2 regions of the Paenarthrobacter sp. NyZ202 genome follow, and region 2 is predicted to be linked to the other one. Evidence: predicted binding sites of a transcription regulator. Region 2 holds the regulator's gene; the other holds the start of a gene.

Region 1 (14,603 bases), 1.7 Mb from region 2:
CCGGGTCCAGCACGATGTTGGCGAACGCGCCGCCACGCAGGGCCTCCTCAACCGTGCTGATGGTGGCCGGGCTGCCGAGCATTCCGATCTTCACGGTGTCCAGAACCGAAGGTGCGCCGGAAGCGGCACCGTAGGCCGCCGTCGTTGCTTCCAGTTGGTCCGCGATAACCTGCTGGTCCACCGGGACGAAGCGGTGGTTCCAGTTGTCCTTGGGGTCGAAGGAGACGATGCAGGTGAGGTTGACGATGCCGAACACTCCCAGTTCCTGGAAGGTCTTGAGGTCGGCTTGCGCACCGGCGCCGCCGGTCGCTTCCGAGCCGGCGATGGTCAGTGCAATGGCAGGGGAAACGGCTGAAGTCATGGATTCCATTTTGCCATTTCCTGCCGGATCCCCGGCCCTCAGCCGTGCAGTTCCCGGTAGCTCGCCTGGGCGGCGGGGTGCAACGGAACGCCGGCGGTGTTGATGAGGGTTTCCGGACTGAGGAACTGCACCCCGGCGCTCGAGGCCGGGACGAGCTCACTGGCCCGTTCCACCAGGAGCTGCACCGTACTGCGCGCCAACGCGTCGGCGAGGTCCCGCCGGCACAGCAGCAGGTTGGCCACCCCCAACGTCCAGACCGCGGGAGCGTCACCGTAGGTGCCGGCGGGAATCAGGACGCGGTCGTAGAAAAATCCGGAGAGGGTCCTGGTGGGCTGGATGAGGTCGGAAAGGTCCAGGAGCCGCAGCTGCACTTCGTCCGCCGTGCCGACGATCGGTGCGGTGGGCACACCCCCGGACTGGATCATGACGTCGATCGACCCGTCCTTGAGTGCGGCCAGTCCCTCGCTGAGCCCCAGGTTCACCTGCCTCACCGGTCCCGGGGCGGCGCCCCCGGCCAGGCCGGCAGCCGCCAGGATGCGGTCCGCAGTCAACGACGTGCCCGAACCAACTTCGCCAACGCCGGCGGTCCGCCCCGCAAGCTCGGAAACATTGCGGATGCCACTGTCCTCCCGGACAATGCAGTGCACGTAGTTTTCATACACCTTGCCCAAGGCCACCAGGTCTTTTCCGTCCTGGCTGGCCGCTTCCTGCCCTGCGGCGGCCCGTACGGCGGCATCGGCGAGGGCGACGGCGAATGTCGCCTCGCCGGACAAGACGCGCCGGATGTTGTCGAGACTGCCGCCCGTGATCAGCGTTTCGGTAGACGATGCCACCCCTTCCCGCTGCAGGAGCCCGGCGAGCAGCGTGGCGAACTCAAGGTAGAACCCTCCGGTTTCGCCGCCCGCCACGGTTACTTTGCCCGCTTGATCGACGGCGGTACAGGCGCTCGCTCCAACGGCTGACAGCCCACCGGCGAGCCCCACCGCGAGCAGCTTCCTCCGCGTCAGCTGAGGATCACGCACCGGATCCTCCTGCCGGGGACGGGAACTCCACGCGAGCCGACAGTCCGTGCGGCTTCCTGTTCTGCAGTACCAGCGTTCCCTGGTTGGCCTGCGCCAGGCGCTCCACGATCGTCATTCCCAAACCATTTCCTTCGATCGCGCCGTGCTGCGGCCCCCTCCAAAACCTGGTTTTAGCGGCGGCCAGGCTTTGTTCGGGGATGCCGGGACCGTCGTCCGAAATCACGACGGCGGCACCTCCTTGCGTCTTTTGCGTCGCCACAGTGATGTGGCCGCCCGGGGCGTACTTGATGGCGTTGGCCAGGAGCTCACGCACCATCTGTGCCAGTTCTTCCGGGTTGCAGAGGACTTCCACCGGGGACCCGGGAAAGTCCGTGGCAAGGGTTGATCCGGCCCTTTCGGCCGTCGGCATGGCACGCTCAACTTCTCCCTGCAGCACGGGAACGGCATCGATCACGGACGCCCTTCGGTCTGCCATCGAGTGCGCTGCAGGGGCAGCCCCCGCGGAGGCGCGGTGCTCAGCGGCAGCCAGCTTCAGCACGCCGTCGAGCATGTCCTCAACCCGCTCAAGCTCGGCCACCACACCCGCTGCGGCTTGCTGTTCCTTGGCCGAACGAAGTTCCAGCTGCAGCAGGTCGATGCGCAGCCGCAACGCGGCCACCGGGTTCCGGAGCTGGTGCGACGTGTCGGCGATCAGGCGGCGCTGTGATTCCATGCTCTCGGTGACCGTATTGGCCATGGCCGTGAAGGAACGGCTGAGTTCCCGGAGCTCGGGCGGTCCGGCTTCGGGGAGCTGGCTGGTCCTGCCCGTGGCTTCCAGTTCATGGACAGCAGAACTGAGCCGCTGCACGGGCCTGAGAACCCAGCCGGTGATGCGTGAGGCGGCCAGGAGCAGCAACGCGGCCAAAGCCAAAGCCGCGAGCCCAACAGCACCCCAGCGTTCCCGGAGTTTCCGGCGCGCCGTGTCGAGGTCCACTTCAACCACCGCTTCGCCCAGGACCTGGCTGGCTGTCCCGAAGGGACGCGAGAGGACCTCGTTGCCGGTGGTGAACGGGCTCACCGGGTTCAGCGTTGTGTCACTGAGGTTGAGGCTCGCACGTCCCAGGGCGTCACGGACATCGTGCCGTTCCTCGCTGAGTCCGCCCGAGGCGACCGTGGTGTCCTGCAGCCGGATCAGGACACCCTCGCCGTACAGTTCGGAGTACCGGTTCATCTCGCGTTCCAGCTGGGTGGTGTTGTTGTCCTGCGCGGCGTCGCTTGCCAGTTGGGCGAACCTGTTGAGGGCTGCGACCCGGTTGATTTGCAGTTCCTGGGTCAGTTCACGGCCTGCCGATGTCAGGATCACGCTGGAAACGGTGGCTACGATGACCACCACCAGCAGGCTCAGGATGCCGAGGACCCGCACCCTCATCCGGGTTCGCCCTCCACTCGGTAGCCCACGCCGCGTACGTTGATGATGAACCCCGGCTGCTGGAGCTTGGAACGCAAGGCCGTGAGATGGACATCCAGGGAGCGTGAATTCGCGAGGAAAGCATCACCCCAGAGGGCGTCCAGGATCTGTTCGCGCGTCACCACCGAGCCGGCGTTCCTGGCCAGGAGGCTGAGGAGGTCGAACTCGGTCGCTGTCAGTGCCAGTTCCCGGGTTTCGACGGCGGCCACGCGGCGGTCCAGGTCCACTGTCACGGGTCCTACGGTGATGACGTGGGGTGTGCCCTGCCCTGAACGGCTGGTACGTCGGGTCACCGCCTCGATCCTTGCCAGCAGTTCCACGAGTTTCACGGGCTTGACCAGGTAATCGTCTGCTCCTGAACGCAGGCCCAGCACCACGCTGCGTTCATCATCACGGGCCGTGAGGATCAGGATGGGAGCCTGCGTGACCTGGCGCAGTTTCCTGAGGACGTCCAGGCCGTCGATATCAGGGAGGCCGAGGTCGAGGAGGATCACCTCATGTTGCCGATGGGCCAGCAGTGCGTCTTCACCCCGGGAAACCCGTGCAGCTTTGTGGCCAGCGGATGCGACGGCGGCAGCAAGGGCAGATGCTACGGAGTCGTCATCCTCGACGATAAGCACGTGCACTGTGGGGTTTCCTCCTGCTTGCGGGGCGTTTGCTCCGTCTTGGAGGTTACTCCTTTCCCAACGCTCTATCACCTACCGGCGCCTTCAGGGAATCCCTCTATCACCAAACGCCCACCCCTTAGCCAAGCTGGGCCCGCCCTGCGTTCTTTGGAATGACCAAAGGGCGCAGGGCGGGCCTCGCAGGCACGGCCTTTAGGCGTTGACGAGGTCCTTCTTGTCGTCCTCGTCCTTGACCTTGAACGCGCTGCCTTGCTCGGCGTCCAGGTGGGTAGCCTTCTTGTTCTTCAACGCAAAGATGTACACCAGCAGGGATACGAAAATCGCGGCCGTTACGTAGGTGAAGAACAGGTTTTCCTGGCCGGACTTCTGCAGTGCTGCGCCGATCAACGGAACGGTGCCGCCGAACAGCGAGTTGGCAATTGCGTAGCCCAGGCCCACGCCCAGGGCCCGGATCGATGCCGGAAAGAGCTCGGCCTTCACCAAGGCGTTGATGGACGTGTAGCCGCCAACCATGAGCAGGCCGCCCATCATCAGGAGGAACGCCATGAAGGGGTCCTGCGTGCCGGCCAAGGTGGACAGCAGCGGCCACGTGAACAGGACACCTGTGACGCCGAACCACACCAGCAGGGGCTTTCGGCCGATTTTGTCCGAGATCATGCCATACACCGGCTGCAGCAGCATGAAGATGAACAGTGCCCAGAAGTTGATCACAGAGGTGTCGGTCTTGGCGATGCCGGAGGTATCGTTCATGAACTTCAGGATGAAGTTGGTGTACGTGTAGAACGCCACCGTGCCACCGAGCGTGATGCCGATGCAGATGAGCAATGGCTTCCAGTGCTTGGTGAAGAGGAGCTTCATGGTGCCCGGCTGGGCTTCGCCTTCCACCTTGATGTGGGCCGCGCGGATCTGGTCGGCCGAGACGGTTTCCTCCATGGAACGGCGGAGCCAGAGGACAACCAAGGCAGCGACGCCGCCGATCGCGAACGGAATGCGCCAGCCCCACTCGGTGAGGGCTTCTTTGGTCATGGTGTTCTGCAGGATCACGAGGACGAGGAGAGCCAACATCTGGCCACCCACCAGCGTCACGTACTGGAAGCTGGAGAAGAAACCGCGGCGCTTCGCCGTTGCGGCTTCGGACATGTAGGTGGCGCTGGTTCCGTACTCACCGCCGACGGAGAATCCCTGCAGCACGCGGATGAACACCAGCAAGATCATGGACCACAAGCCGATGACGTCCTGCGTGGGGAGGATCGCAATGCAGAATGAGCCCGCGGACATCATGGTGACACTTAGCGTCAGCGCGGCCTTACGGCCCTTGCGGTCTGCGTAGCGGCCGAAGAACCAGCTGCCGACTGGACGGGCGAGGAACGACGTCGAGAACACGGCCATCGCTTCGAGGCCCGCCTGCAGATCGTCCGACGAATTAAAGAAGTGTGACTGGAAGTATGCAGCAAACGCCGTGTAGACGTAGACATCGAACCACTCCACGAGGTTGCCCGCGGAGCCCTTGAGGATATTGCTCACGGCCTTGCGTGTTTGGGCCGCCTCGCTGAGGGGCGCAGCTTGTTGGGTGCTCATCAATGAACCTTCCTGGCCGGCTGCGCACGTGGCAGCCGTGTCTTTCATGAGTTCGTTCTGTCCATGAAGCTCGTGCTCATGGCGTCCTTGCGCATGGCTCTTCGTGACTTAGAAAGGCCCTCTTGGGGGTGAAGAGGACGTATTCCAAACTATGGGTGATGCACGGCACAGCCAACGCGGGAGGGGATTTCCTAACACTTCCTTAGGTTTCCCCCGCCGGACGCTCTCTCAGGGATCGCCGGTTTTGGGCGGATGCTCTCTCACTCCGTGCGTGCAGGCCGTGGCCTTCAGGCTGGGACGGGATTAATGTTCATGGCATGGGCACACTTCGGCGGGTGGTTCTCATCCTGAAACAGGAAGCAGGCGGAATACCGCTTCCACCTGGTCAAGTGCTCGGACTCGTCCTCGACGGGGTCCTCGACCGGGTATTGCCGACGCCGATCACACCAGTTCGTGGCACTCGCAAAGTCGTGGGGACGATCTTGCTGCTGACCGGCACGGGAGTTACAGTCTGGGCGGTTGTGGAACGACGACGCCACACCGTGGGGACCTTTGCCTTGGGCCGCCCTGAAGAACTTGTGACCAGCGGCCCCTATGCCCTGAGCCGTCATCCTATGTACTTGGGCTGGTGGATGATCCATGCCGGTGTAGCGGCATTCAGGGGTTCGCCGTGGGCTCTGGTGACTCTGCCGGCGGGCATGCTGGTGGAACATCTTGGCACCCTCTGGGAAGAAAGGGCACTTCAGAAAGAGTTTGGGCAGCCCTACGTCGAGTACGTGAGGGAGGTGCCGCGTTACGTCGGAATCCCACGGCGCCACGAACCTTGAGATGGACGGTGAGAGAGCGTTCGGCTGAGGGGGCGCTTTGGTGAGAGAGCGTTCGGCTGAGGGGGCGCTTAGGTGAGAGAGCGTTGCGTGATGCGGACGAGTCGCCAGACCGATAGCCGGCCGATCCCTGCTGCCAGCGCAATGGACAGGCTAAACAAGGTTGCGCCCCAACTCGAGAAACCGCCGAAGGGTAGGCAGATGAGAGCCCCGGTCGCGAAAAACGCAGCCACGTGAAGCCATTGGTTGCGCACGCGGCCCATGGCCAATCCCAGTAAAGCTCCTACGGCCGTGCCGATGAATGCCACGGGGATCGCGGCGTAAACAAAGAAGATCAGAGCCCAGTCGGGAGCCTGCACGGCCAACAACGAGCTGAAGACCAGGTACGCAACCAGGACACCCAGGGCCAGGCTCTTGCCATTGAGAACCACCCGGTGCAGGGGGCGGTACTGCGGCGTGTTCAACTCTGCCGGAGCATACTCATCACTCGGGTCGGTCATCATCGGCTGGATCTGCTGATCGCGTTGAGGGCGTCGGCAAGAGCGGGATACTGAAACGCGAAGCCGGCCTCCACCAGCTTCCTTGGCTCGACCCATCGGCTCTTCAGGACCAGTTCGGTCTCCGTGCGGATGATGACGGCGCCCATCCCCAACAGCCACGCCGGTGTTGGAACTCCGAACGGCACACCGAGGCTCCGCCGGACCAAGGACATCAGTTCACGGTTGTCCACAGCATATGGCGACGCCGCATTGACTGGCCCGGACAGCTCGGGCCGCTCGTGAAGGAACAGAACCGAATGAAACAAGTCCTCCACATGAATCCAGCTGAACTTCTGCGTCCCGCGGCCCATGTGCCCGCCCAGCCCGAGCCGCGCCAGGTTCCGGAAGGGACCCATGACTCCTCCGTCCCTGCCGAGGACAATGGCGATCCGCAGAGGAATTTGCCGGGTCAACGGAGTCGAGGCCGCCGCCAGTTCGTCCTCCCACGCGCGGGCCACGGAGACGGAGAATCCGCTACCCAACTCGCCAGCGATTTCTGACTGCGGCCGGTCCTCCGCGTGACGGTAAATGGTCCCGGTGCTCGCATTGATCCACGTGCGTTGCGGTTCATCACAACGGGAGAGTGCGACCCCCAACGATCGCGTCGTCTGTACCCGCGAGTCAAGGATCTCCCGACGGTTCCGCTCGTTGTATCGGCAGTTGACCGTTCGTCCGGCGAGGTTTACCAGCAGTTCGGCGCCGTTAAGCGCCTTGGCGATGCCGCCGTCGTCGTTCCATTGGGCGTCAGCCGAAGTGTCCCGCCCGATGGTGCGGACCTGCCAGCCCTCCGCGGCGAACCGCCTCCGGAAGTACCGTCCGATGAAGCCCGACGCTCCCGCGACCACCACCGTGGGTGTCACGATTCGGCCTTCACGCTGCGGACCACTCCCAGGACGTCGTCGAACACCTTGCTGACGCCTGGGATCTTTGCCAATGACAGCCCGCGCGCAACCAGCGGCGCCGCGCCGTCGATGAGCTTGCGGGTGCGGCGCTGGCCCTCGGACGCGTCGTAAACCCAGAACAGCGCGATTCCCATGTACGCCAGCCACAACAGTTCCGGCAGGTCTGCCCGGAGTTTCCTGGCGACGGCGGGGGAGGAACCGTCGACGGCGGAACGGAAGATCGCGAGCGAAGCGTCACGTGCGGCGGTGGACGCCTCGCCGAACGGATTAACGGGCGACGACGGCCGGATCGCCGTCGCGATGAAGTCGGAACCGAACTCGTGGTACGGGGTCATGACGTCGATGCCCGTGTGCAGCACGGCCTTGAGCCGGCCGGTGAGATCCTGCACGTTGTGAAGGGCCGCGGCCGCGGCGACAGCATGCTCGTCCTGCACCTGGAGATAGAGCTCGTGGACCAGCTCGTCCTTCGAAGCGAAGTAGTAGTAGGCGTTGCCCACCGAGACCCCGGCTTCTTGGGCGATGGCCCGCATGGTGGTCTTCTCGAAGCCGATCTCGCGGAACATCTTCAGTGCGACGTCGGCTACGACTTGCCGTGTTTGTTCGCTCTTGGTGGCCATGTTGGTTCCTTCGGCAGATTCTTGAACGTGTTCAAGAATGAGTGTGGCACAAGTTTTGAACGCGTTCAAATAGGGTGGGGGTTTGGGTGAGAGAGGGTGGCGGGAAACCGGGCGGAAGGTGAGAGAGGGTGGCGGGAAACCGGGCGGAAGGTGAGAGAGGGTGGCGGGAAACCGGGCGGAAGGTGAGAGAGGGTGCGGAGGGTGGGACAATGTAGCTGGTGCCGGGCAGGATGCCCCCACTACCCCAGTGCTAATACAGCGGGGCGCCGCGAGTTGCAGAGCGCCTGCGCGAACCACTACGAAACGGATGACCCATGCCCTCGCCTTCCGGCAGTACTTTGAGCAAGCCCGCACCGCGTTTTGCGTCCATCGGCTCCCCCTACTTCGGCATCATGCTCGCGGTCATGGCCGTGGTGCTGATCCTCTCCAACATCGGCGCTTCCAAAGGCGTGGTGCTCGGGCCCATCATCACCGACGGCGGTTTCTTTCTTTTCCCGCTGGCCTACATCCTGGGCGACGTCATGAGCGAGGTCTACGGTTTCAAGGTGGCCCGCAAAGCCATCATCACCTCGTTCGCCCTGAGTGTCTTCGCGTCGCTCTGCTACTGGGTGATCATCATCCTCCCCGGCTTCGATGACGACTACGGAACCGCCAAACAGGCAGCCATCGAGGGCGCGCTCGGGCCCGTCCCGCAAATCGTCCTGGCGTCCCTGCTGGCGTTCCTCGCAGGCCAGACCATCAACTCCTGGATCCTGGTCAAGATGAAGGAGCGCACGGGAGAAAAGACCCTGTGGGCCAGGCTCATGGGCTCCTCCGTGGTGGGCGAGTTCGTCGATACCCTGATCTTCTGCAGCATCGCGGCGTCGGTGATCGGCATCTCCGACGTCGGCTCGTTCATCAATTACGTCCTGGTGGGCTTCCTGTACAAGACCGCGGTTGAGTTCATCTTCGTGCCCATTACCGTGCTGGTGGTGGGCTGGATCAAGAAGCGTGAGCCGAGCTACGGCGCAATCGCGGCCTAGCCTTTCGCCGGGTTCGCTGGAAAGGCGCGGGGTAGCTGGAAGCTTCCCAACGCCGTCGAACGTTTCCCGCGAACCCGGCACCGGCACCAAGGAAAGCTAGGAGTAGTACCGCCCCAGCGTCTCGGCCTTGAACTCGAAGAAATCCCCGGATTCAATGGCCAAGCGGGCGTCGTCCACCATCTTCACCACGAAGCGCTCGTTGTGGATTGAGATCAGGGTTGCGGAGAGCATCTCCTTGGCCTTGAACAGGTGGTGGATGTAGGCGCGCGAGTAGTTGGCGCAGGCGTAGCAGTCGCAGCCTTCCTGGAGTGGCCCGAAGTCCTTCTTGTACCGTGCACCGGACAGGTTGAACCGGCCGGACGGCGTGTAGAACGCGGAGTTCCGGGCCACGCGGGTGGGGGAGACGCAGTCGAAGGTATCGGCCCCGTTCTCGATGGCGGTAAAGATGTCGTCCGGTTCGGAGATGCCCAGCAGGTGGCGGGGCTTGTCCTCGGGCAGTTCCTCGTTGCACCAGCGGACAATCGTCCCGAGGTTCTCCTTCTCCAACGCCCCACCGATGCCGTACCCGTCGAAGGGCATCGCGCCAAGATCGCGGCATGCCTTGCGCCGCAGGTCCTCGTACTGGGCGCCCTGGATCACCCCGAACAGGGCCTGGTACGGCTTGCCTGCCCGGGACTCAGTCAACGAGAAATGCTCCTCCAAGCAGCGCAACGCCCAGAGCCGCGTCCGCTCCAGCGACTCTTCCTGGTAGGCGCGGGAGTTCTGCAGGGTAGTCAGCTCGTCGAACGCGAACATGATGTCCGCCCCGATCTGGTGCTGGACCTGCATGGAGATCTCGGGGGAGAAACGGTGCTTGTCGCCGTTGAGGTGGGACTTGAACCAGACCCCGTCGTCATCGATGTGCGCCAGCCGTTCCTTCCCCGGGGCGACGGCGTCGTCGGGCCCGGACGTGTCGACGTTCTTCATGTCGATCACCTTCTTGAACCCGGAGCCCAAGCTCATTACCTGGAACCCGCCGGAGTCCGTGAAGGTCGGGCCGGGCCAGTTCATGAAGGCGCCGAGCCCACCTGCGGCGTCGAGGATTTCGGGCCCGGGCTGGAGGTAGAGGTGGTAGGCGTTGGCCAGCACAGCTTGTGCACCAAGTTCGGCGACGGACTCCGGGAGCACGGCTTTGACGGTGGCTTTGGTCCCGACGGCGATGAACGCCGGCGTCTGGATGGTTCCGTGCGGCGTGGTGATGGTTCCGGTGCGGCCCAGGAACCCGCCCCCGTTCGCCTCCACAAGCGAGGACGACGGCGGGCACGTTTCCGTCAGGCGCCGGCCCACCTCGAAGGAAAATCCGGCCGTGGCCACAGAGGGCGCGGTGGTTGAATCAGGCGAAGGCAAAGAAGCGGAAGCTGGCACGCTACCAAGTGTGCCAGCTTTACCGAAGGTCACCCTGCCGGAGGTCCGATGGGCGCCGTCTCAGGAGCTGTAGTTCGCTTCCTTCCACTTGTCCCAGGAGGCACGGATGTCGTTGAACGTGTGGGCCCCGAGCTCGTACGTCGAGGCAATCACTATCGCGCCGCCGTCGGGCCTTTTGTCCGGAATCGGCAACTGTTCTGCGACGATCAGCAGCCCGTCGCCGTGCGCGGCGTAGCTGTGCACGGTCAGGCCGACCTGGTGCCGGCTCTTGAACCAGACCTTGCCGGAGATCTTCTCGCCGGTTTTCAGGGTGAGCGAATACTCCTCGCCTACGGGAGGAAGGTCGCCAAGCCTCAGCTTTTCTATGGCTGAGCCGTCACCTGAGACTGACAGGAAGTGCGTCCGGCGCTTACCGTGCGGATGCCGCTCCAAGGCAAACCGAAGCTGGTGGAGGAAGGTAAGCCATCCCTGCGTGATGTCTTCATCCCACTCCGCCCACTCGGAATTGTGGTCCAGCGCGGCCCTGGTCACCTTGACTTCGGTGCCGCCGGACACGGGATGCAGCTCAAAGATGTCGCCGCCGTTGACGGTGAGGCTGGTGTGGTCAGGTCCTTCCACTACATCGGTGTTGAAGTAGATCTGTTTGATTTCGTCGGCGAGGTCATCGGCTTCCCAACCATGCCATTGGGCCACGAGCGACGGTTCACGCAGCATTGTCCAAACCTGCTGCGCGTCGGCATTAATCACAACGCTCAGATTGTTCGTCATGGCCCAGAATCTACCGCCGTTCGGGCACATAAAACAGGGCTTGATCTTCCCGTGCCGGGCGGTCCGGCGGCCCTAAGCGCGGACCGACTCGAGTTCGTTGGCGATCCGGCGTGTCAGTTCGTCTCCGGCGAGGGTTTTGGAGCCGCCGTGCGCGCGGAGGAACAGCAGCGCTTCGAGCCGCAGGAACCGCCATTCACGTTCGGCTTCGCGGTTGCCGTTGTCGATCGCGCGGAAGATCTCCTTGTCGTAAAGGTTGGGTTCGTTGAGGGCGCGCTGCCGGACCCTGGCATTGATACGGGCCTTGAACGGGTCCTCTTCCTGCGATTCGGGAGCCCGCAGGAGTTTTTCGTACACAGCCGCCCGGTCCGTTTGTCCGGATTCGCGGCAGATGAAGCTGGACAGCGCCAGGGCGCGTTCAATCGACGCCCAGCGGTCAAGGTTCCCGTCGAAGGGCAGGACGTTCAGGAGATCGGCCACTTCAAGCGCCTTGTCCGGATCCCGCAACACCACGCACAGGTCGAAGGCCAGGTCGCTGAGATCCCGGAGGCAGCTTCCCGACTTGGTGTTGATGCCTTTGGCCAGCCGGTCGGCCAGTACCTGAACACCGTTCTTGCCCTTGTGTCCGGCTGCGGCGGCCACCACCACTGACTCCGGAGTACCGTGCGGCTCGGGGATGAGGGCCAGTTCTTCCGGACCCGGTCCGGTGGCCACTGGCGGCGTTTCCGGGCGTGGAGGTACGACGACGGCGGGAGCGGCGGGCGCCTCTTGGTCCGTTTCCGCCGGGGTGCTGAGCGAGGGGTCTTCGGTGGGGCCGCCTTCGGCCCCGCCGCCGGAGGCGGCACCGGCGCTGTCGCCGGAGTCGCCGGCACTGGTGCCTGTGCTGTCGCCGGAACCGGACCCGACGCCGCTGCCCGGGACTCCGCTGCCAACCGGCACACTGGAGCCCGCAGCGATCCGCACCGAACCGCCGTCGAACGTTGTGACCAGCAGCAGCGCAGCGACACCGTAGTCATCGTGCTGGGTCTCGACGCTGCGGATTTCCCGGGCAGGACCGTCGCCCGGCGGGTACACAAAGTCTCCCGGTTGCAGGTCCCCAGCCTGCTTCTCGCGGTACTGCTCTGAGGCTGGGCTGTGAGTCATCGGAAGTCCTTTGGTTCTCTTGCGGTCCGCCGTCCAGTCTACAAAGTCCGGCCGCGGCAGGCGCCGGGACCCGCCCTAGACGACGATGCCCGAGTAGGCCAAGGCCTGCCGCACGAGGTTGCCGCGGCCGCCTTCGAATTCCTGCTGAACGTCTTCGCTGAGGACTTCCTGCGGAGTCATCCAGGTCAGTTCCAGTGCGTCCTGGCGGGGCTCGCATTCACCTGTGACCGGGATGATGAACACCAGCGAGACAGCGTGCTGGCGGTCATCGGTGAAGCCGGTCTGGGACGGGGCCGGGAAGTATTCGGCCACCGTGAACGGGACCGGGCTGATGGGCAGCTGGGGGAAAGCCAGGGGACCGAGGTCCTTTTCCATGTGCCGCAGGAGTGCTGCCCGGATGGTTTCGCGGTAGAGGACGCGGCCGGAGACGAGGTAGCGGACCATGTTGCCGTCGGCGTCGCCCTGCAGCAGGGAGCCGACTTCATTGACGTACCCGAGGGGATCCAGGCGGACGGGAACAGCCTCCACGTAGACCATGGGAAGGCGCCCTCGCGCCTCGAAAAGGTCCTCGTCGGAAAGCCAGCCGGGATATGGGTCGGGTGTACGTACGCTCATGGTTAAGTTCTACCGCATCCCCGGCCGAAGTCCGTTGGTGCCACAGCGGGGTTACGGGTGGCGGAGTTACAGGGCCAGGACCGTGTGGAGCGGTTCGCCGGCCGCGATCCTGGCCAGGATCGCGGGTTCGGCCGCATCCGAGGCAAGGGCTTGACCCATGACGTTCCGGGCTGCGTGCGGCTCCAGGATGATCAAGCCGTTGTCATCCCCGAGGACCAAATCGCCGGGGTTCACTGCAATGCCGCCGCAGTGAACCGGCACATTGACGGCGGAGCCAGTACTGTACGCGCGCTTGGTGGTGAGGCAGGTGGTACCACGCGCGAAGACGGGCAGCCCGGCCTGCCGCAGTTCCAGCAGGTCCGTTGCCATGCCGTCGATCAGGACGGCGGCTGCGCCTTGGGCGATCGCCGTGGCTGCAGTGACGGCACCAACTGGCGCATGGCGGTGGTCGCCGAGCATGTCCACCACCAGGACGTCGCCGGGGTGCAGCGCCAGGAGGGCGCGGTTCATGGCTATCGCGTCATGGTCGGCGATCCGCACCGTGACAGCGGGCCCGGCGACCTTGACGTTGGGCAGGAGGGATTGAATGGCCGGGTCAACAAAGCCATCTTCCAGGAAGTGGCCGATCGTGGGGTAGCTGACCCTTGTTAGGTCCTCAAGGAGCGCCCGGATCACTGCGCGGCCCCTGTGGTTCCGGTCGAGGCGGTTCCGGCCAGGACGGCAACGCACTCGATCTCCAGCGACACGCCCCACAGACTGACGCACACGGTGGTTCGCGCCGGTTTGGCCGCGCCGAAGTACTCGACGTACACGCGGTTGTAGTCCTCCAATTGCTCCTCGCTGGTCAGGTACGTGTTGACCTTGACCACGTGCTGCAAGCTGGACCCGGCCGCCTCCAGGACTCCGGCCAGGTTGTCGATGGTTTGGCGGACCTGGCCTTCAAAAGTCCCGGGTTGATCGTTAAGTCCGGTGATGGCGGGGATCTGGCCGGAGGTGAACACGAAACCGTTGGCAATGACCGCTGGCGGGAAAGGGCCGACGGCGGGCGCCTGGCCGGGGATGCCGGCCAGGCGCACGATGGGGGTTGCGTTCACTTCGCTGCCGCTTCAGCCGGTGCAACATCGACGGCGTCGATGTTGCCGTGGCGCGTTTCGGTCAGGACAAACAGGGCCACAAGGGACAGGATGGCTGCCGCCATGATGTACCAGGCGATCGAGGAGCTCTGGCCGGTCAGTCCCAGCAGCCACGTGGTGATGAACGGGGTGGCGGCGCTGCCCAGCAGGCCGGACAGCATGTAGGCCACGGAAAGGCCGGAGTAGCGGACCTTGGACCCGAAGAGCTCTGCCAGGAAGGTGGCGATGGGGCCGTAGTTGGCAGCGAAGGCCGTCATCATGGCGAGGTAGGCGACGAACAGGAGCGCCACGGACTTGGTGTCCATGAGCCAGAACATCGGGAAAGCGAGTACGGCTTCAGCGGCAACGCCTGCGTAGATGATGGGCTTGCGGCCGTGCTTGTCGGAGAGCTTGCCGAAGAACGGGATCAGGACGAAGCAGAGCGCGCAGGCGGCCAGGACAACCCAGAGCATGAGGCTTTCCGAGTGACCCAGTTCTTTCTTGCCGTAGGCGACGCCGGACGCCACCAGGAGCGTGAAGGTGCTGCCTGTGGAAAGGGTGGCGACGCCGCCCAGGACAACCTGCTTCCAGTACTTGGCCATGAGCGAGGCGAACGGCATCTTTGC
Region 2 (14,603 bases):
GGGGACGCCGTTGAAGCTTGCGGCCGCCTTGGCCGTGGCCATGCTGCTCAACAGCAAGCGCAAGGGCCAGGGTTTCTACCGCTCGGCGTTCTACGCCCCCTCGCTGATCGGGGCCTCCGTTTCCATCGCCATTGTCTGGAAGGCGATGTTCGGCGACTCCGGTCCCGTGGACCAAGGGTTGTCCTTCTTCGGCATCAACCTTGGCGGTTGGGTTGGCAACCCATCCATGACCATGCCCATGTTCATCCTGCTGACCGTGTGGCAGTTCGGCGCTCCGATGGTGATCTTCCTGGCCGGTTTGAAGCAGATTCCGGCTGACCTGTACGAGGCTGCATCGATGGACGGGGCCGGTCCGGTGCGGAAGTTCTTCAACATCACCTGGCCCATGTTGTCGCCGGTGATTTTCTTCAACCTCCTCATGGAGACCATCCACGCTTTCCAGATCTTCAACTCCGCTTACATCATCTCCAACGGTGAAGGCGGCCCGGCCGGCTCCACGCTCTTCTACACCCTCTACCTCTACCTGCGCGGTTTCAGCGACTTCCGGATGGGCTACGCCTCGGCGATGGCCTGGCTCCTGCTGATCGTGGTGGGCATCCTGACCCTGGTCATCTTCCGGACGTCCAAGTCCTGGGTCCACTACAGCGGTGATTCGAAATGACAACCATGGCACCTTCAACCCAGCCCGCGCCGGCGCAGGTCCAGGCCCCGGAGTACAACCCGAAGTCTGAATCCGCGGTGGCGAAACGGGCCAAGAGCATCATCTTCCACGCCGCGGCGCTGGTCCTCACCGGAATCGTGCTGTACCCGGCCCTTTGGATGATCGCGTCGTCGTTCAAGCCGAATTCCGAGATCGGCGGGGCCAACACCTCGCTGTGGTCCGACAACTTCAGCTTCGACAACTTCGTCACCGCCATGGATGGTATCGGCGGGGTCTCAACCCTGACGTTCTTTACCAACTCCCTGATTCTTGCCGTGGGCGCCGTGGTGGGAACCGTGCTCTCTGCGTCGGTTTCGGCCTACGCTTTCGCCAGGATCAAGTTCCCCGGCCGCAGCCTGTTCTTCGGCATGATGATCGCCACCTTGCTGCTGCCCTTCCACGTGGTGATCATTCCGCAGTACATCGTGTTCCAGCAGCTCGGGCTGGTGGACACCTACATCCCGCTGTTGATCGGGAAGTTCCTGGCAGCGGACGCGTTCTTCGTGTTCCTCATGGTCCAGTTCATGCGTGGCCTCCCGGCCGAACTGGACGAGGCCGCCCGCATCGACGGCGCCGGACACGTCCGGATCTTCGGGTCCATCATGCTCCCGTTGATGAAACCGGCCCTGATCTCCACGTCGATCTTCTCCTTCATCTGGAGCTGGAACGATTTCCTGGGCCCGCTCCTTTACCTCAACACCCCGGAAAAGTACCCGCTTCCGCTGGCGCTGCGCCTCTTCGTGGACCAGACCCAGTCCTCCGATTACGGCGCCATGATCGCCATGTCCGTCCTGGCACTGCTGCCGGTGCTGGTCTTCTTCCTCGTCTTCCAGCGCTACATCGTCGAAGGCGTCTCCACGCAGGGCCTCAAGGGCTAGAAGGGTACGGACAATGAGCATCCTGGACACCACGGGAGAGTCCGCGGGAAAACCGGGCCTTCCGGTCAGCCGCTTCGCCCTGTTTTCCGAGACGATCCTGGCCGGCGTCATCGTGATGTTGTTGTCACTGCCCCTGGTGACGGCGCCGGCTGCCTACGCGGCCGGCGTCGAGCACCTCGACAGGCACCTCAGCGGCAGGGATGATTCCCTGCGAAGCCTGTGGGGCACTTTCCGCCGTGCGCTGCCGGGCAGCTGGCGTACGGGAATCACGACGGCGGTCGCCGCCGTCGTGATTGTCCTGAACCTGCTGCTCGCTATCGTGGGGCAGCTTCCCGGGCGGGAAGTGGTCCTTCCTGCCACGCTCCTGCTCGCGGGCGCGGGTGCAGTGCTCTTCCTGCGCGTCGCCGGAAGCTGGGGCGGAGAGGCCAATGCGCTGCCGGGGCGCCAGCGGTGGCAGGCGGCATGGGCACGAGGTAAGGATGATGCCTTGCGTGACTGGAGCGGGACACTGCTCCTGCTGGCCGCGGTGTTCATGGCCGTGGTGTTTGTGTGGATGCTGCAGGCACTGTTCGTGATCGTTCCCGGCACCCTTGTCCTTGCCGTCGCCGCCGTCAAGGTGCGGGACGCTTCACGCCGCACCGACGGCCAGCCACGCTCATCGGAAACCCAGCCCGTCAAAAACCCCTCGAAATGAGCTGACCGCCCCCGTGTCACCGCGCCCGCAGTCCCAGCGATCCACGCAGAACACCCCGGGCACACCCCGGACCCCCTCAACAGACACCTGGCACTACCCTCTGCGGCATCACAACTACCGCATGTTCGTGGTGCTGTCGCTGGTGGGGAGCGGGGGAGTATGGATGCAGCGCCTGGCCCAGGACTGGTTGGTACTGCAGTTGACCGGCAGTCCGGCGGCCGTGGGTCTTGCCGTTGCCCTGCAATTCCTGCCGATGCTGGTGGTGGGTCCCGTGGCAGGGGTGTTGGTGGACCTGTTCCCGAAGCGGCGGATCCTCCTGCTGTGCCAGTCGGTCGCTGTTGTTCTGGCGGCCGGGTTGGCCGCGTGGAATGCCGCGGGCGGAACGGATGTGTGGGTGGTCTACGCATCCTGCGTCGCTTTGGGAATCACCAGCGCCATCGATGGCCCCGCCCGCCAGGTGTTCGTCAACGAAGTGGTGGGCGACGCCGGACTTCCCGCAGCGATCGGGCTTAACAGCGCGATCGGGCAACTGGGTGCCATGGCCGGTCCGGCTTTGGCCGGCGTAGTCATTGCCCAGGCTGGTGCTGCAGCAGCATTTGCCGCCAACTCGGTGATCGGGGTGGCGGTGATCCTGATGATCATCGCGATCCGGCCCGGCGAACTCCATCACCCACCGGAACAGATCCTTACGGAACGACGTGGGCGGATCCTGGCCGGTTTCCACTTTGTGAGGGCCCGCCCGCCCCTTGCGCTCATCATGCTTCTGGCCGGCCTGCTGGGAGCCTTTGGGATGAACGGTCCCGTGGTCCTGGCGGCTTTTGCGGACCGGGTCTGGCACAGCGGCCCCGCGGGGTTTGGCCCGTTCAACACCGTGAGCGCCCTGGGTGCATTGGCCGGTGCCTTGCTGGCGCCGCGGATCAAGCGTTCTGGCCGGAAGGGGATCGTGGCGAGCGCCGGGCTTTTTGGGCTCAGCCAATTGGTGGCCGCCCTGATGCCCCACCAGGAACTGTTCACCGTGATGCTGGTGGTGGTGGGTTTCATGACCCGGATGTTCCTGACCAGCGCAGCAACCGCCGTGCAGCTGGAAGCAGGGGCAGCCGTACGCGGGAGGGTCCTGGCCTTGTACTTCCCGTTGCTTCTGGGCGGCCACGCTCTGGGTGGCCTGCTGGCCGGTTGGCTCACGGAGGACTTTGGCGTGAGGGCCGGGCTGGTGGTCACCGGCGCGCTGGGGATGACGTCCGCCGTCATCATCGGCCTGCTGCTGTGGCGCCATTCGCGGCGGCCGCGTCACACGATCTGAGACCCGGTGGTTATGTCCCGGACACCAGGTTTTCCACCTCTGCGGCGGTAAGGATGCCGTCGCTGATCCACACGGTGTTGCTGCGGGAGAGTGAAGCGCCACGGGCCAGCGACACCGGCTCGTCCCAGGCGAGCGCGGACCCGACTGCCGGGTAGCCCTCACACCGGACAAACCACGGGTCGGCAGACTCGGACGGTGCGGCGAACACCAAAGTGGCAGGGCCGCCGTCGAACTCTCCTGTCCAGGCCAGCCACTGCGCAACGGAACCGTGCACGTCTGGTTCGCCCTCAGCCGTGGAGGAGAAGACGCGCGGGGACCCATGGGCGGGAAGCCGCCAGAAGAACCCGCCGTAACCGCTCCCGGCGGCGCCATGGGAGCCGGGGCTGCCCAGGGAGACATCCACGACGGCGGTCAGTTGCGTCCGGAAGCCAAGTCGCCAGGTGCGGGTATCAAGGAGGGTCCGCTCGTAGCTGCGCTGTTCATGCATCAGCGGCTCGCCATCGGCTGTGAGCCATTCGAGGTGAAGGGTGGTGCTGTTGCTTCCACGGTGCACGTGACGGACTTCGATGCGGCCGTGGTCATCAAGATCCACATATTTGCCAGCAGTCCTGCGGTAACTGCGGCCACCCCAGAAATTCCAGCCGTTCACATCCTGGAGGGCGAAACCTGCGCCAAGATGCCACACATGGTCTGTCGGGAGGTGGTCTGTCACCGTGATACCGCCGGGCGTCCGCGCCGGGTGCACGTACGGCCTGGGGGAGAGGCCCTTCTCCAATGTCGCGCCGGTGCGCAGTACTGCTTCCGCGGCGGCGTGCGCGCCGGCCGCGGTGGTGTCAGCGCCCGCCGGGGCGGCGTGCGCGCCGGCCGCGGTGGTGTCCGCGCCCGCCGGGGCGGCGTGCGCGCCGGGGGAGAAGAGATCCTGGGAGCCGTCAACGGCGGGGCGGGCCCAAGGCAGCCCGAGCCCGGAGAACGTGGCATGCGCCGATGTTGCGCGCTGGAGGGCGTCCTCGATCCCACGGATCACTGCGCGCGCCTGGTCTCCCGAACCGACCCACTCAATGTACCGGGGGTCAATGGGGGCGGGATCTTCTGCTGTGCGGATCGCCTCCAGGACCTGCATGAATGCGCCGCTGTCCTCCAGGGGACTGAGCAGCGGCGTACCGTCCTTCAGGTGCTGCAGGAGGTTCTCCGTCAGGTCCTCGCGCCCGAAGTCGTGGGTGGTTTCGCCGGCCTCCGTGGTCACCGTGACGCGGTCCCCGGTGTAATGGAAAACTGCAGTTCCTTCCGTTCCCTGCAACGTGACGTAGGGCTCCACGGACTCCGACGCGCACAAGGTCAGTGCGCAGGTGATGGGCAGTCCGGCCGCTGTGCGGAGCTTGATGACTGAGGTGTCGTCCGATTCAATGTCGTTGGCGCGGTAGAGATCCGTTTCAACCGACGCGAGGTCATCTACGCTGCGGGCACCGGCAATCCGCAGGGCAGTGGCAATGGCGTGTGCCAGCGGATTCGTGGCCACTCCGTCCACGACGTCCACGCCGTCGAGGCTCCGCTTGCCTGCCCAACGCGATCTCTTGTAATAGGCGCGGTCCCGTACCCAGCGGCCGGTGGCGGAAATCCCCTTGAGTGTTCCGATGGCCGGAAGTTCCTCCGATGCACGGCCTTGGGCCAGGTGCGCCAGTGCGGCCAGGGCTTTTGATCCGAGGCTTTGAAAACCGACCTGGACGCTTCGGCCGGAGACCGCGGCTGCCTGTTGGAGTCGTTCGAAGTCCGCCATGGAGGCTACGGGTGGCTTTTCCAGGTAAAGATGGGCCGAAGATGCCAGGACGTCGAGGGCCAAAGGGGCGTGGGTCTGGATGGGGGTGGCCACAATAATGATGTCCGGGCGGTGGTTACCGCGCAGCAGGCCGCGAAGGTCCTGATGGATGGCAGTGGTCTCCGGCAGGCTGCCCGGCGCCGGCGGGTTGGGGTCGGCGACGGCAACCAGGTCCACTGTGCCGTGGGCGCTGAGCCGTTCCAGGTTGCCCAGGTGGTGGGCGCCGAAGCCATGGACCCCCACCAAAGCAATCCGTACCGGCACCACGGGGTCGGGGGCCGGCTGGTGTGCGGACTCTGTGGAAGCGGTCTCCATGGGTCTCTCCTCTGGGGCGGGCAGGCGAGGCGGGCGGTTGGCACTTCCTTGGGCAAGCGCTTTCCGCGTTTCAGTGACAGTGTAGCGCGGACGGTCCGGAATGTAACGATTCAAGTCGAGCCTGGTTCCGCCCGCGCCGCGTTGTCCTTAGATTAAGGGTCTGTGACAAGCGCCACTCCTTTATGACATAGGATGTCCTCAAGCTCCGCCTATCGTCACACCTCTTCTCTCCCTGGAACGGACCATGCCACTCTTCGACCTTCCCTTGGAACAGCTCCGCAATTACACCTCCAGTGCGGTCCCGCCCGCTGACCTCGACACCTTTTGGGACCGGACCATCGCCGAAGCGCGCGACATCCCGCTCGACGCCGTTTTCGAACCGGTGGAGAACTACCTCAGCGTCATCGATACCTTCGATGTCACCTTCTCCGGCTTCGGCGGCGACCGGATCAAGGGATGGTTGCACGTGCCGGCACACCTTGAGGCCGGGGAGCGCCTTCCGGTAGTGGTGGAGTACATCGGCTACTCCGGTGGCCGCGGGCTGGTGAACCAGAACACCCGCTGGGCGCAGGCCGGCTATGCGCACTTCATCATGGACACCCGCGGCCAGGGATACGGTGGCGTGTCCGGTGATACTCCGGATCCGCACCCGTCCGCCGGGGGCGTCAACTATGCCGGGCTCATGACCCGCGGGTCCGCCCACCAGGATGAGTACTACTACCGACGCGTCTATACCGACGCCTTCCGTGCGGTGGAAGCGGCACAGCACCATCCCGCCGTCGACCCTTCCAAAGTGGTCCTGACCGGCGTCAGCCAGGGCGGCGGCATCACCGTGGCCGCTGCCGGGCTGGCGGCCGGAAGGCTCGACGGCGTGATCGCCGCCCTGCCCGACGTCCCCTTCCTGCAGGACTTCCCGCGGGCGATCGACATCGCACCCCGCGGGCCCTACCCGGAAATCGCCTCGTTCCTCGGGCGGCACCGGGACCGGTACGAGTCCACGCTGGCCGTGCTGAACTACTTTGACGGGGTGCACCTTGGGCGTTTGGCCACTGTCCCGGCGCTGTTCTCCGCCGCCCAGATGGACGATATCTGCCCGCCTTCTACCGTGTTTGCCAGCTACAACAACTACGGTGCTTCGGGCGGATCCCCTGGGAAGGACATTGAGGTGTACCGCTTCAACAACCACGAGGGCGGCCAGGAACACCACTGGATCGCGCAGCTGCAGTTCCTGCGCAAAATATTGTCATCCTGACGGACACGATTTGGCGGGTGTGAACCTGCGCGGTTATGGTGTGGCTATGACTAAGCGTTGGTATGCGTATTTTTCGTTGGCTCTGGAGGGGCCCGCGTCTAACTGACACGCATCCAACTTTCCTTCAGAGCCAACAGGGCAGAGATGATTCTCTGCCCTTCGCCATATCCGGCGGGTTCTGAAAAGGGGCCCGCTCCGTTTCCCGGACAGGACCCAGAACATGACCAGCATCGCCCCTGAATCTTCGTTGACCTCGGACAACGCCCAGCCCGCAACCTCCAATCTCCGCGTCGCCCGGTTCGAGCCGCTTCCGGCACCCCAGGACCTCATCGCTGAGTTGCCGCTGGACGCCCGCTCAGCAGCCGTCGTCGACCGTGGCCGTGATCAGGTCCGCGCCATCATGGACGGCGTGGACGACCGCCTCCTGGTGATCGTGGGTCCGTGCTCCATCCACGATCCCAAGGCCGGCCTGGAATACGCCCGCCGCTTGGTCAGCCAGGCCGAGAAGCACAAGCAAGACCTGCTCATCGTCATGCGGACGTACTTCGAAAAGCCGCGCACCACGGTTGGCTGGAAGGGCCTCATCAACGATCCGCACCTGGACGGCAGCCACGACATCGCCGCCGGACTGCGCGCGGCCCGCGGCTTCCTCAAGCAGGTCACCGCCCTGGGGTTGCCCACCGCCACGGAGTTCCTGGAACCCATCAGCCCGCAGTACATGGCGGACCTCGTCTCCTGGGGAGCGATCGGCGCCCGCACCACCGAGAGCCAGATCCACCGCCAGCTCGCCTCGGGCCTGTCCATGCCCATCGGCTTCAAGAACGGAACCGATGGCGACCTGCAGGTGGCCATTGATGCGTGCGGCGCCTCTGCCGCTGAGCAGGCCTTCCTGGGAATCGACGACGACGGCCGGGCGGCTTTGGTGGCCACCGCCGGCAACCCGGATACCCACGTGATCCTCCGCGGCGGACGCAAGGGGCCGAACTACTCTGCCGCTGACGTGGCGGCGGCCTCATCCAAGCTCGCCGCGAAGGGACTCAATCCGCGCCTGATCGTGGATGCCAGCCACGCCAACAGCGGAAAGAGCCACCACCGCCAGGCGGAAGTTGCACTGGAGATCGGCGCGCAGCTCGAAGCCGGGGCGTCCTCTCCCATTGCCGGTGTGATGCTGGAGAGCTTCTTGGTGGGCGGTGCCCAAAACCTGGATGTGGCAAAGCAGCTCGCGGGGGAGCAGGAACTGGTGTACGGGCAGAGTGTTACGGACGCCTGCATGGAGTGGGACGTCACGGCTTCCGTCCTGGAGCAGTTGGCTGCCTCGGCCCGGAAACGTCGGTTGGCAGTCGGGGAATAAGCGGGGAGTGCGGTCCCACTTTCCTGGAAGTGCTTTCACATTGGCCCCATCAGCCACTAGAGTATCCAGCACATGGTTGTTTGATGGCTCAGCATCGGCACACCGTTCTTTCTGGGGGTGTCTTACTGTCTGAGAGCAAAGGAATATGGGAAATGTCCGCAGAGACTAACTTCTCGAAGGCACGTTTCATGACGGTGGCTGAAGTGGCCGACGTCTTGCGTGTTTCCAAAATGACCGTGTACCGCCTGGTCCACTCAGGGGAAATGCCCGCCGTCAGGTTTGGCCGTTCCTTCCGGGTTCCGGAAGAGGCCGTGGCCCAGTACCTCAAAGGTGCCGTGGTGGACGGGCAGACGGAGACCGCCTGAGGCCTCCCATGGCCCGCTCCGTGGGCCGTGGTCACAGGGTGCCTCTTTGAAGCGGTACCCTGTTAAGGAACGTTTTACGTCATTGTAAGAATCTGTCAGTTGTACTGTCTGCTGCTTAGTCCGCGGATCCGTTCCAACAGACAGGACCTTCATCTAGTTTGTAAGGAACTTTCGTGGGTTCAGTTATCAAGAAGCGCCGCAAGCGTATGGCCAAGAAGAAGCACCGTAAGCTGCTTCGCAAGACCCGCCACCAGCGCCGCAATAAGAAGTAGAGATACTTCGCCAAGCGTGAATGCCCGTTGCCTGTCCAGGCGGCGGGCATTTTTGCACCCGGGACGCTCTCTCACCGATCGTCCGGTTTGTCGGGACGCTCTCTCACCGATCGTGCGGTTTGTCGGGACGCTCTCTCACCGATGGTGCGGTTTGTCGAGACGCTCTCTCACCGATCGTCGCGGAATCCCGACGCGACGGCTGGGTCGATCCAGCTGTTCCTCAGGGCCTTCTTGATTTTCGAGATTGCCTTTGCAAACCCATCTGCCAGATCCTCTTTTCCAAAGATGAGAACCGTCCAACCGGCCGCCGCAAAGGCTTTGTCCCGCCGTCGATCGCTGAAGTACTGTTCCTCCTCGAGGTGATGGCCGCCGTCGTACTGAATTGCCAGGCGCCGGGCACGGAAGCCAAGGTCCGCTGACGGAGAGAAAGGGTCGTCATCGCGGAGGCGTATCTGCAACTCGGGTTCGGCAAGTCCGGCGTCGAGCATGGCGAGACGGAGCATGGCGAGACGGAGCATGGACTCCGGCGCCGAGTCGGCACCGACGCGCAGAAGGTTCAACGCTTCCCGCGCGCGGACCACTCCCTGGAGATTCTTGTGCCGGGACACCATGGTTCGTAATTCGGGGATTGAGGCGAAGGGGACGCTCCGGCCCTCAAATTCCGGTCGTGGGACCCGAATGAGCTGATCGCCGATGCAGACAAGGTCCTTCAACGGCAGTTGGCGTGCCAAGTCCAGCCATGTCCTGGAGCGGGTGCTCATCCACATGCCCTGCGTGAACTCGATCTCGGACTTGTCCAGGACCAGCGTGTGTCCGATGATGCCACGTCTTCGGACGGACGGCAGACTTCGCGGCTTGCTGAGGTGCAGTTCATTGGAATCGGCAAGCCAAGGAGGAAGCCAGAGGCCATGAAGTCGGGCAGCAGTTACATGGGATATCCAAGCACCAGGACTCGCGGCAGAGAGCGACCGTGCCGCAGCCGCCAGGTTGAAGTCCCAGTCGGCGGGACGATAGATCCCTTGACTGACACCCTCGATAGTGGCCTCTTTCCTGAGCTGCCTTTGTTCCAGGCCCGCAGCTCGCGCCTCTTTGAGGGTGAAGGGAGCAGAAGTCAGCAGGGTAGGAAGGGGCGACGGTTTTTGCATACCGGCATTGTTTCCCAGGAAGGCCGATGCGTGCAGAAGTTATCCACAGGCTGCTGCCGCCAACCATGAAGGGGTGAGAGAGGGGCGGCGCTGGTGGGGGTTTTGGTGAGAGAGGGTCGGCGCTGGTGGGGGTTTTGGTGAGAGTGCCCCTATGTTTTTCGTCAAGCTGTTGATGGGTGTTTTGGTTGGTAGAGGGTGCTGTCGCGGAGCATGGCGTAGAGGGTGTCGCAGCGTCGTCGTGCGAGGGCGATGATGGCCTGGTTGTGGCGTTTGCCTTCGGCGCGTTTGCGTTCGTAGTAGGCCCGGGAGGGTGGGTCGTGGAGGGCGGCGAAGGCGGAGAGGAACAGAGTGCGTTTGAGGACTTTGTTGCCTTTTCTGGAAGCGTGCTCGCCCCGGATGGAGGATCCCGAGCGCCAGGTCACCGGTGCCAGACCGGCGTATGAGGCCAGGTGCGCGGCGGTAGGGAAATCTTTCCCGGCGACTTCGGTGAGGATTCGTGCAGCGGTCCTGATGCCCACGGCCGGCAGCGACATCAGGACCCGGTGAAGAGGGTGGGCCTCCACAAGGGCTTCAACCTGGGCGTAGACGGTCATCCGGGATTTATGAAGCCCGGAGAGCATCGCCGCGAGCTGCGGCAGGACGATGGTCGCAGCGTTCGTGCCCACGACAACAACTGTTTGCTGGTCCAGGGCATCGATGATCTCATCTGCCAGGCGTTCGCCCAGCCGTGGGGCGAGTTTGGTCAGCCGGTTCCCGATCCGGCGCCGGCCGGCGTGACGGAGCGCTTCAGGGGTCGGCCAGATCCGCAGCAGGTCCAGCACTGCAGGATGGGCCATGTAGGGTCCCAACACCCGTTCCAGAGCAGGGTGGATCTGGTTCAACAACCCGCGGATCCGGTTCGAAGTAGCCGTAGCCTGCTTGGCCAGATCATCATCGAAGCCGCAGAGCATGCTCAATTCCGCGAGTTGTTCATCGGCCAACCGGACCGAGCGCAGGGCGTGAGGCATGGTCCTGGCCGCCTCAGCGATAATGAACGCGTCCCGCGCGTCGGTCTTCGCTTCTCCGGGATGCAGGTCCGCGATCCGCCGCATTGCCAGCCCCGGCAGATACCCGATCAGGACACCGGCAGCCTGGGCAACCGCTACCGGCAACGCCCCGATCGTTGCGGGCTGGTCCACCACCAACAGGACCCGTCCCTTGCCCTCCAACCCGGCAAGGATTTCCCGGATCTTTGCTTCGTCATTGGGCAGGGCCTTATCCAGCAGTTTCTTCCCGGCCTGGTCCAACGCAACGGCGTGATGGACGCCTTTGCCAACATCCAGCCCGACGAACACGTCAGCAATTTCATGATTCTCGATCACCCTCGGCACCTCCGGTCGTAGTCAGCTGCCTGTGCTGGCCTGTCCGCGGTGTCAGGGCCCGGCATCCACGTTACGCACGACGTTCCCGAACTGTCCTGCCCCTATTAGCGATCTCCCCGGCACCTGCCAATCCCGGTGACAACACTCTCAAGATCATCGATCGACAGAGGATTGAAATCATGCCGGGACCAGCAGGCCAGCACACCCACATCCTGCACCAGGAAACGGGCTACGAAAAAGGTAACGAGGGTTGGGGTGGGTGGGGGTTTTGGTGAGAGAGGGTCAGCGCGGGGTGCGGAAGCGGCTGAATCCCCGCCATAAGCCGTAGATGGCCCCGCCGACTGTAGCGGCCTTGAGGCCGAGGGTTGCCGCCCGGCGACCTGAACGGAAGTCATACACAGGCCAGTTGTTCTCCCGGGCGTGCCTGCGCAGGCGTGAGTCGGGGTTAATGACGACGGGGTGGCCCACCATGGTGAGGAGGGGGATGTCGTTGGCGGAGTCGCTGTAAGCCCAGCAGTGGTCCAGATCCAGACCTTCCTGCTCAGCCACCAGTTGGACCGCGACGGCTTTGGCGGGGCCGTGCAGGATGTCGCCGACGAGCCGCCCGGTGTACATGCCACCTTCGATCTCGCCCACCGTTCCCAGAGCGCCGGTCAAACCCAGCCTGGTGGAGATGACCGTGGCAACTTCGATGGGCGTTGCCGTCACCAGCCATACCGGCCGGCCCACCCGAAGATGTTGCTCCGCCAAGGCTTTGGTGCCCGGCCAAATCCTGGACTCGATCATCTCGTCGTAGACCTCTTCGCCAAGGGCCTTGATGTCATCGACCGTGATCCCTGCCGCGAGCGTCAAGGCGGAATCGCGAACCGCGTGGACATCGTCCATGTTCTCGCCCCGCAGGACAAACTTGAATTGCTTCCAGGCAAACCCCGCCGCCTGTGACAGCGTGAAAGCCTTGCGTTCGTACATTTTGCGCGCAACGTGGAAGAGGCTGGCGCCCTTCATCAACGTATTGTCGACGTCGAAGAAGGCAGCTTCGCCGGTGTGCAACTGTGCTCGGGCAGTCGCGGCGACAGCGGCGTTCTTCTCCTCGGGCATGCCTCGAGTCTAGTCAATTGCCGGTGTCCTGCGCTGAGGGCACACAGAAGGCGATACCGGGGGTGGGATGTGAGAGAGGAGACGGGGTTAATGTGGAGTCATGGCTGCTCCCGACATCGTTCTCCTCACCAAAGCTGACTGCCACCTGTGCACTGAGGCGCGTGCCGCCGTCGGGCGTGTTACGGCCGCCTTGGGGATCGAATGGACCGAGCGCGGGATCGACGGCGACCCCGACCTCCGGGACCGGTTCGCCGAGGAGATCCCGGTGGTTTTGGTCAACGGCGTGCAGCGCGACTTCTGGAAGATCGACGAGCAACGGTTGGAGCGCACCATCAGGAAAGTCATGGAAGCCTGAGCCTGCTAGGTTGCATGCGGCCGCTTTGGTTGAGCCCGGCAATGAGCCATAGAGTGGAACAACAAGCGACGCAATGGAGAACACCGTGACTGCGCTGGAACCGTCCCCGGGAGCTACAACCGGAGACAACGAACCTGCGGCAAAGCAGATCCCGCCCGCGGCCGTGGCCCGGATGACCCTCTATTTGCGCGCGCTCAATTCGTTGCTGGCCGAGGGCGTGGAGCGTGTCTCCTCGGAGGCGCTGGCCGAGGCATCCGGCGTCAGTTCATCGACGCTCAGGAAGGACCTCTCCTACGTGGGCTCCTACGGGACCCGGGGCGTGGGCTATGAGGTCCAATACCTGAGCCGCCATATTGCCGCCGCGCTCGGACTGACCCATGACTGGAAAGTGGCGATCGTCGGCGCCGGAAACCTGGGCAAGGCGCTGGCGCGGTACGGGGGGTTCGAATCCCGTGGCTTTGACGTTGTTGCAATCTTTGACGCCGACCCCATGGTGATCGGCAACGAGGTAGGGTGGCTGCGCGTGAGCGACTCCGCTGAACTGGAACGCGTCCTGGAACGCACCCATACCAACATGGTGGTCCTGGCACTGCCGGCCACGGTGGCGCAGGAAGTATGCGACCGGGTCATCGCTGCCGGCATCCGCAGCATCCTCAGTTTCGCCCCGGTCCTCCTCCAGGTTCCGCCCCACGTGAATCTCCGCAAGGTGGATATGGCCACCGAACTCCAGATCCTGGCTTACCACGCACAAAGGGCGCAGACACCGGGCCAAGCTGTGTAGCTTTACCGGGTCCGCGCCCTGTGCGTGATTCTTTAGCGGCCGTAGGGGTTCTGGTACGGGTTGCCGAACGCTTGCTGCTTCCGGAAGTACGGAGCCGACGCCGGCAGGTACAGCAGGACAATGGCCGCAACTCCCAGCAGGATCACCACCAGCTGGAGGAAGCCGTAGGTGGGACCGAGGGTAAACACGCTGGTCAGGCCGAAGACGGAAATCGCAGCGAAGACGGTGCCCAGGATGCGGGCCCAGTTCTTGCCCTTGCGGACCGGGAAGGCGACCAGTGCGTAAAGACCCAGGGAGATGATGGCTCCGATGACGCCGCTGACGGCAAAGAGGCCCTGCATGCCCTCGAAGGCCTCCGGCGGGAATTCCTGTCCCTGCCGTTCGGCCTCGGCAACCATCAGGTCAATCATCGGCTGCGCGCCGGAGAAGGCCAGGACCAAGGAGCTGATGGCGGAGAGGACGCCGGCGGCAATGATCATCCAGAAAGCGGTGTTGACCAACTGGGGAACACTGCTGGGCCCGGGCTGCTGGCTGGGCCAGTTGGTGTCCTGGCCGTACTGGGGCGCCTGCTGGCCGTAGGGGGAGGACTGCTGGCCATACGGCGATTGCTGTCCGTACTGCGGAGCCTGTTGCCCGTACTGGGGCGATTGCTGTCCGTACTGCGGGGCCTGTTGCCCATACTGGGGCGCCTGCTGCCCGTACTGGGGAGCCGAAGGCTGTCCGGACTGCGGTGCCTGCTGTCCGTACTGGGGCGTCTGTCCATACTGGGGAGTGGACGGCTGGGAGCCCTGCTGCTCAGGCTGGGAATCGCCGGGGTTGGACGGCGGGTATGGAGGGTTGCTCATGGCATTCCTTTGCTTGGGTGGACTGCTGGTACCTCTGCCGGGAAAAGCAAAACCCTGCCCCCAGCGTGGTTCTGGTTC

What was found. The regulator Rex, encoded in region 2, represses fermentation and respiration genes when NADH is low (regulators of the CRP and FNR family bind a similar motif). The targets are predictions, from matches to a motif close to CTTGTGAANNNNTTCACAAG.
Region 1: ACPFL9_RS03730 (queuosine precursor transporter) is a predicted target of Rex. The motif match lies at 7,969-7,988, and genes of this name have one in related genera.

What each region holds. Positions count from the first base shown of each region.
Region 1 is NZ_CP187556.1:755,757-770,359, forward strand. Features, by position in the region: gene ACPFL9_RS03685 (hydroxymethylpyrimidine/phosphomethylpyrimidine kinase) at 1-370, opposite strand, end outside; gene ACPFL9_RS03690 (TAXI family TRAP transporter solute-binding subunit) at 400-1,383, opposite strand; gene ACPFL9_RS03695 (sensor histidine kinase) at 1,376-2,791, opposite strand; gene ACPFL9_RS03700 (response regulator transcription factor) at 2,788-3,456, opposite strand; gene ACPFL9_RS03705 (MFS transporter) at 3,649-5,034, opposite strand; gene ACPFL9_RS03710 (methyltransferase family protein) at 5,370-5,861, shown strand; gene ACPFL9_RS03715 (hypothetical protein) at 5,930-6,361, opposite strand; gene ACPFL9_RS03720 (TIGR01777 family oxidoreductase) at 6,358-7,260, opposite strand; gene ACPFL9_RS03725 (TetR family transcriptional regulator) at 7,254-7,916, opposite strand; gene ACPFL9_RS03730 (queuosine precursor transporter) at 8,231-8,938, shown strand; gene tgt (tRNA guanosine(34) transglycosylase Tgt) at 9,035-10,342, opposite strand; gene ACPFL9_RS03740 (SRPBCC family protein) at 10,403-11,110, opposite strand; gene ACPFL9_RS03745 (DUF6707 family protein) at 11,183-12,250, opposite strand; gene ACPFL9_RS03750 (NUDIX hydrolase family protein) at 12,326-12,865, opposite strand; gene ACPFL9_RS03755 (RraA family protein) at 12,932-13,540, opposite strand; gene ACPFL9_RS03760 (RidA family protein) at 13,537-13,959, opposite strand; gene ACPFL9_RS03765 (MFS transporter) at 13,956-14,603, opposite strand, start outside.
Region 2 is NZ_CP187556.1:3,531,746-3,546,348, reverse strand. Features, by position in the region: gene ACPFL9_RS16420 (carbohydrate ABC transporter permease) at 1-661, shown strand, start outside; gene ACPFL9_RS16415 (carbohydrate ABC transporter permease) at 658-1,578, shown strand; gene ACPFL9_RS16410 (Poxvirus protein I5) at 1,592-2,272, shown strand; gene ACPFL9_RS16405 (MFS transporter) at 2,286-3,572, shown strand; gene ACPFL9_RS16400 (DUF6807 family protein) at 3,583-5,700, opposite strand; gene ACPFL9_RS16395 (acetylxylan esterase) at 5,945-6,952, shown strand; gene ACPFL9_RS16390 (3-deoxy-7-phosphoheptulonate synthase) at 7,173-8,303, shown strand; gene ACPFL9_RS16385 (helix-turn-helix domain-containing protein) at 8,456-8,668, shown strand; gene ACPFL9_RS16380 (30S ribosomal protein bS22) at 8,842-8,940, shown strand; gene ACPFL9_RS16375 (DUF559 domain-containing protein) at 9,108-10,085, opposite strand; partial or broken gene ACPFL9_RS16370 (IS110 family transposase) at 10,247-11,511, opposite strand; gene ACPFL9_RS16365 (HAD family hydrolase) at 11,729-12,544, opposite strand; gene ACPFL9_RS16360 (glutaredoxin family protein) at 12,645-12,899, shown strand; gene ACPFL9_RS16355 (redox-sensing transcriptional repressor Rex) at 12,973-13,680, shown strand; gene ACPFL9_RS16350 (hypothetical protein) at 13,713-14,525, opposite strand.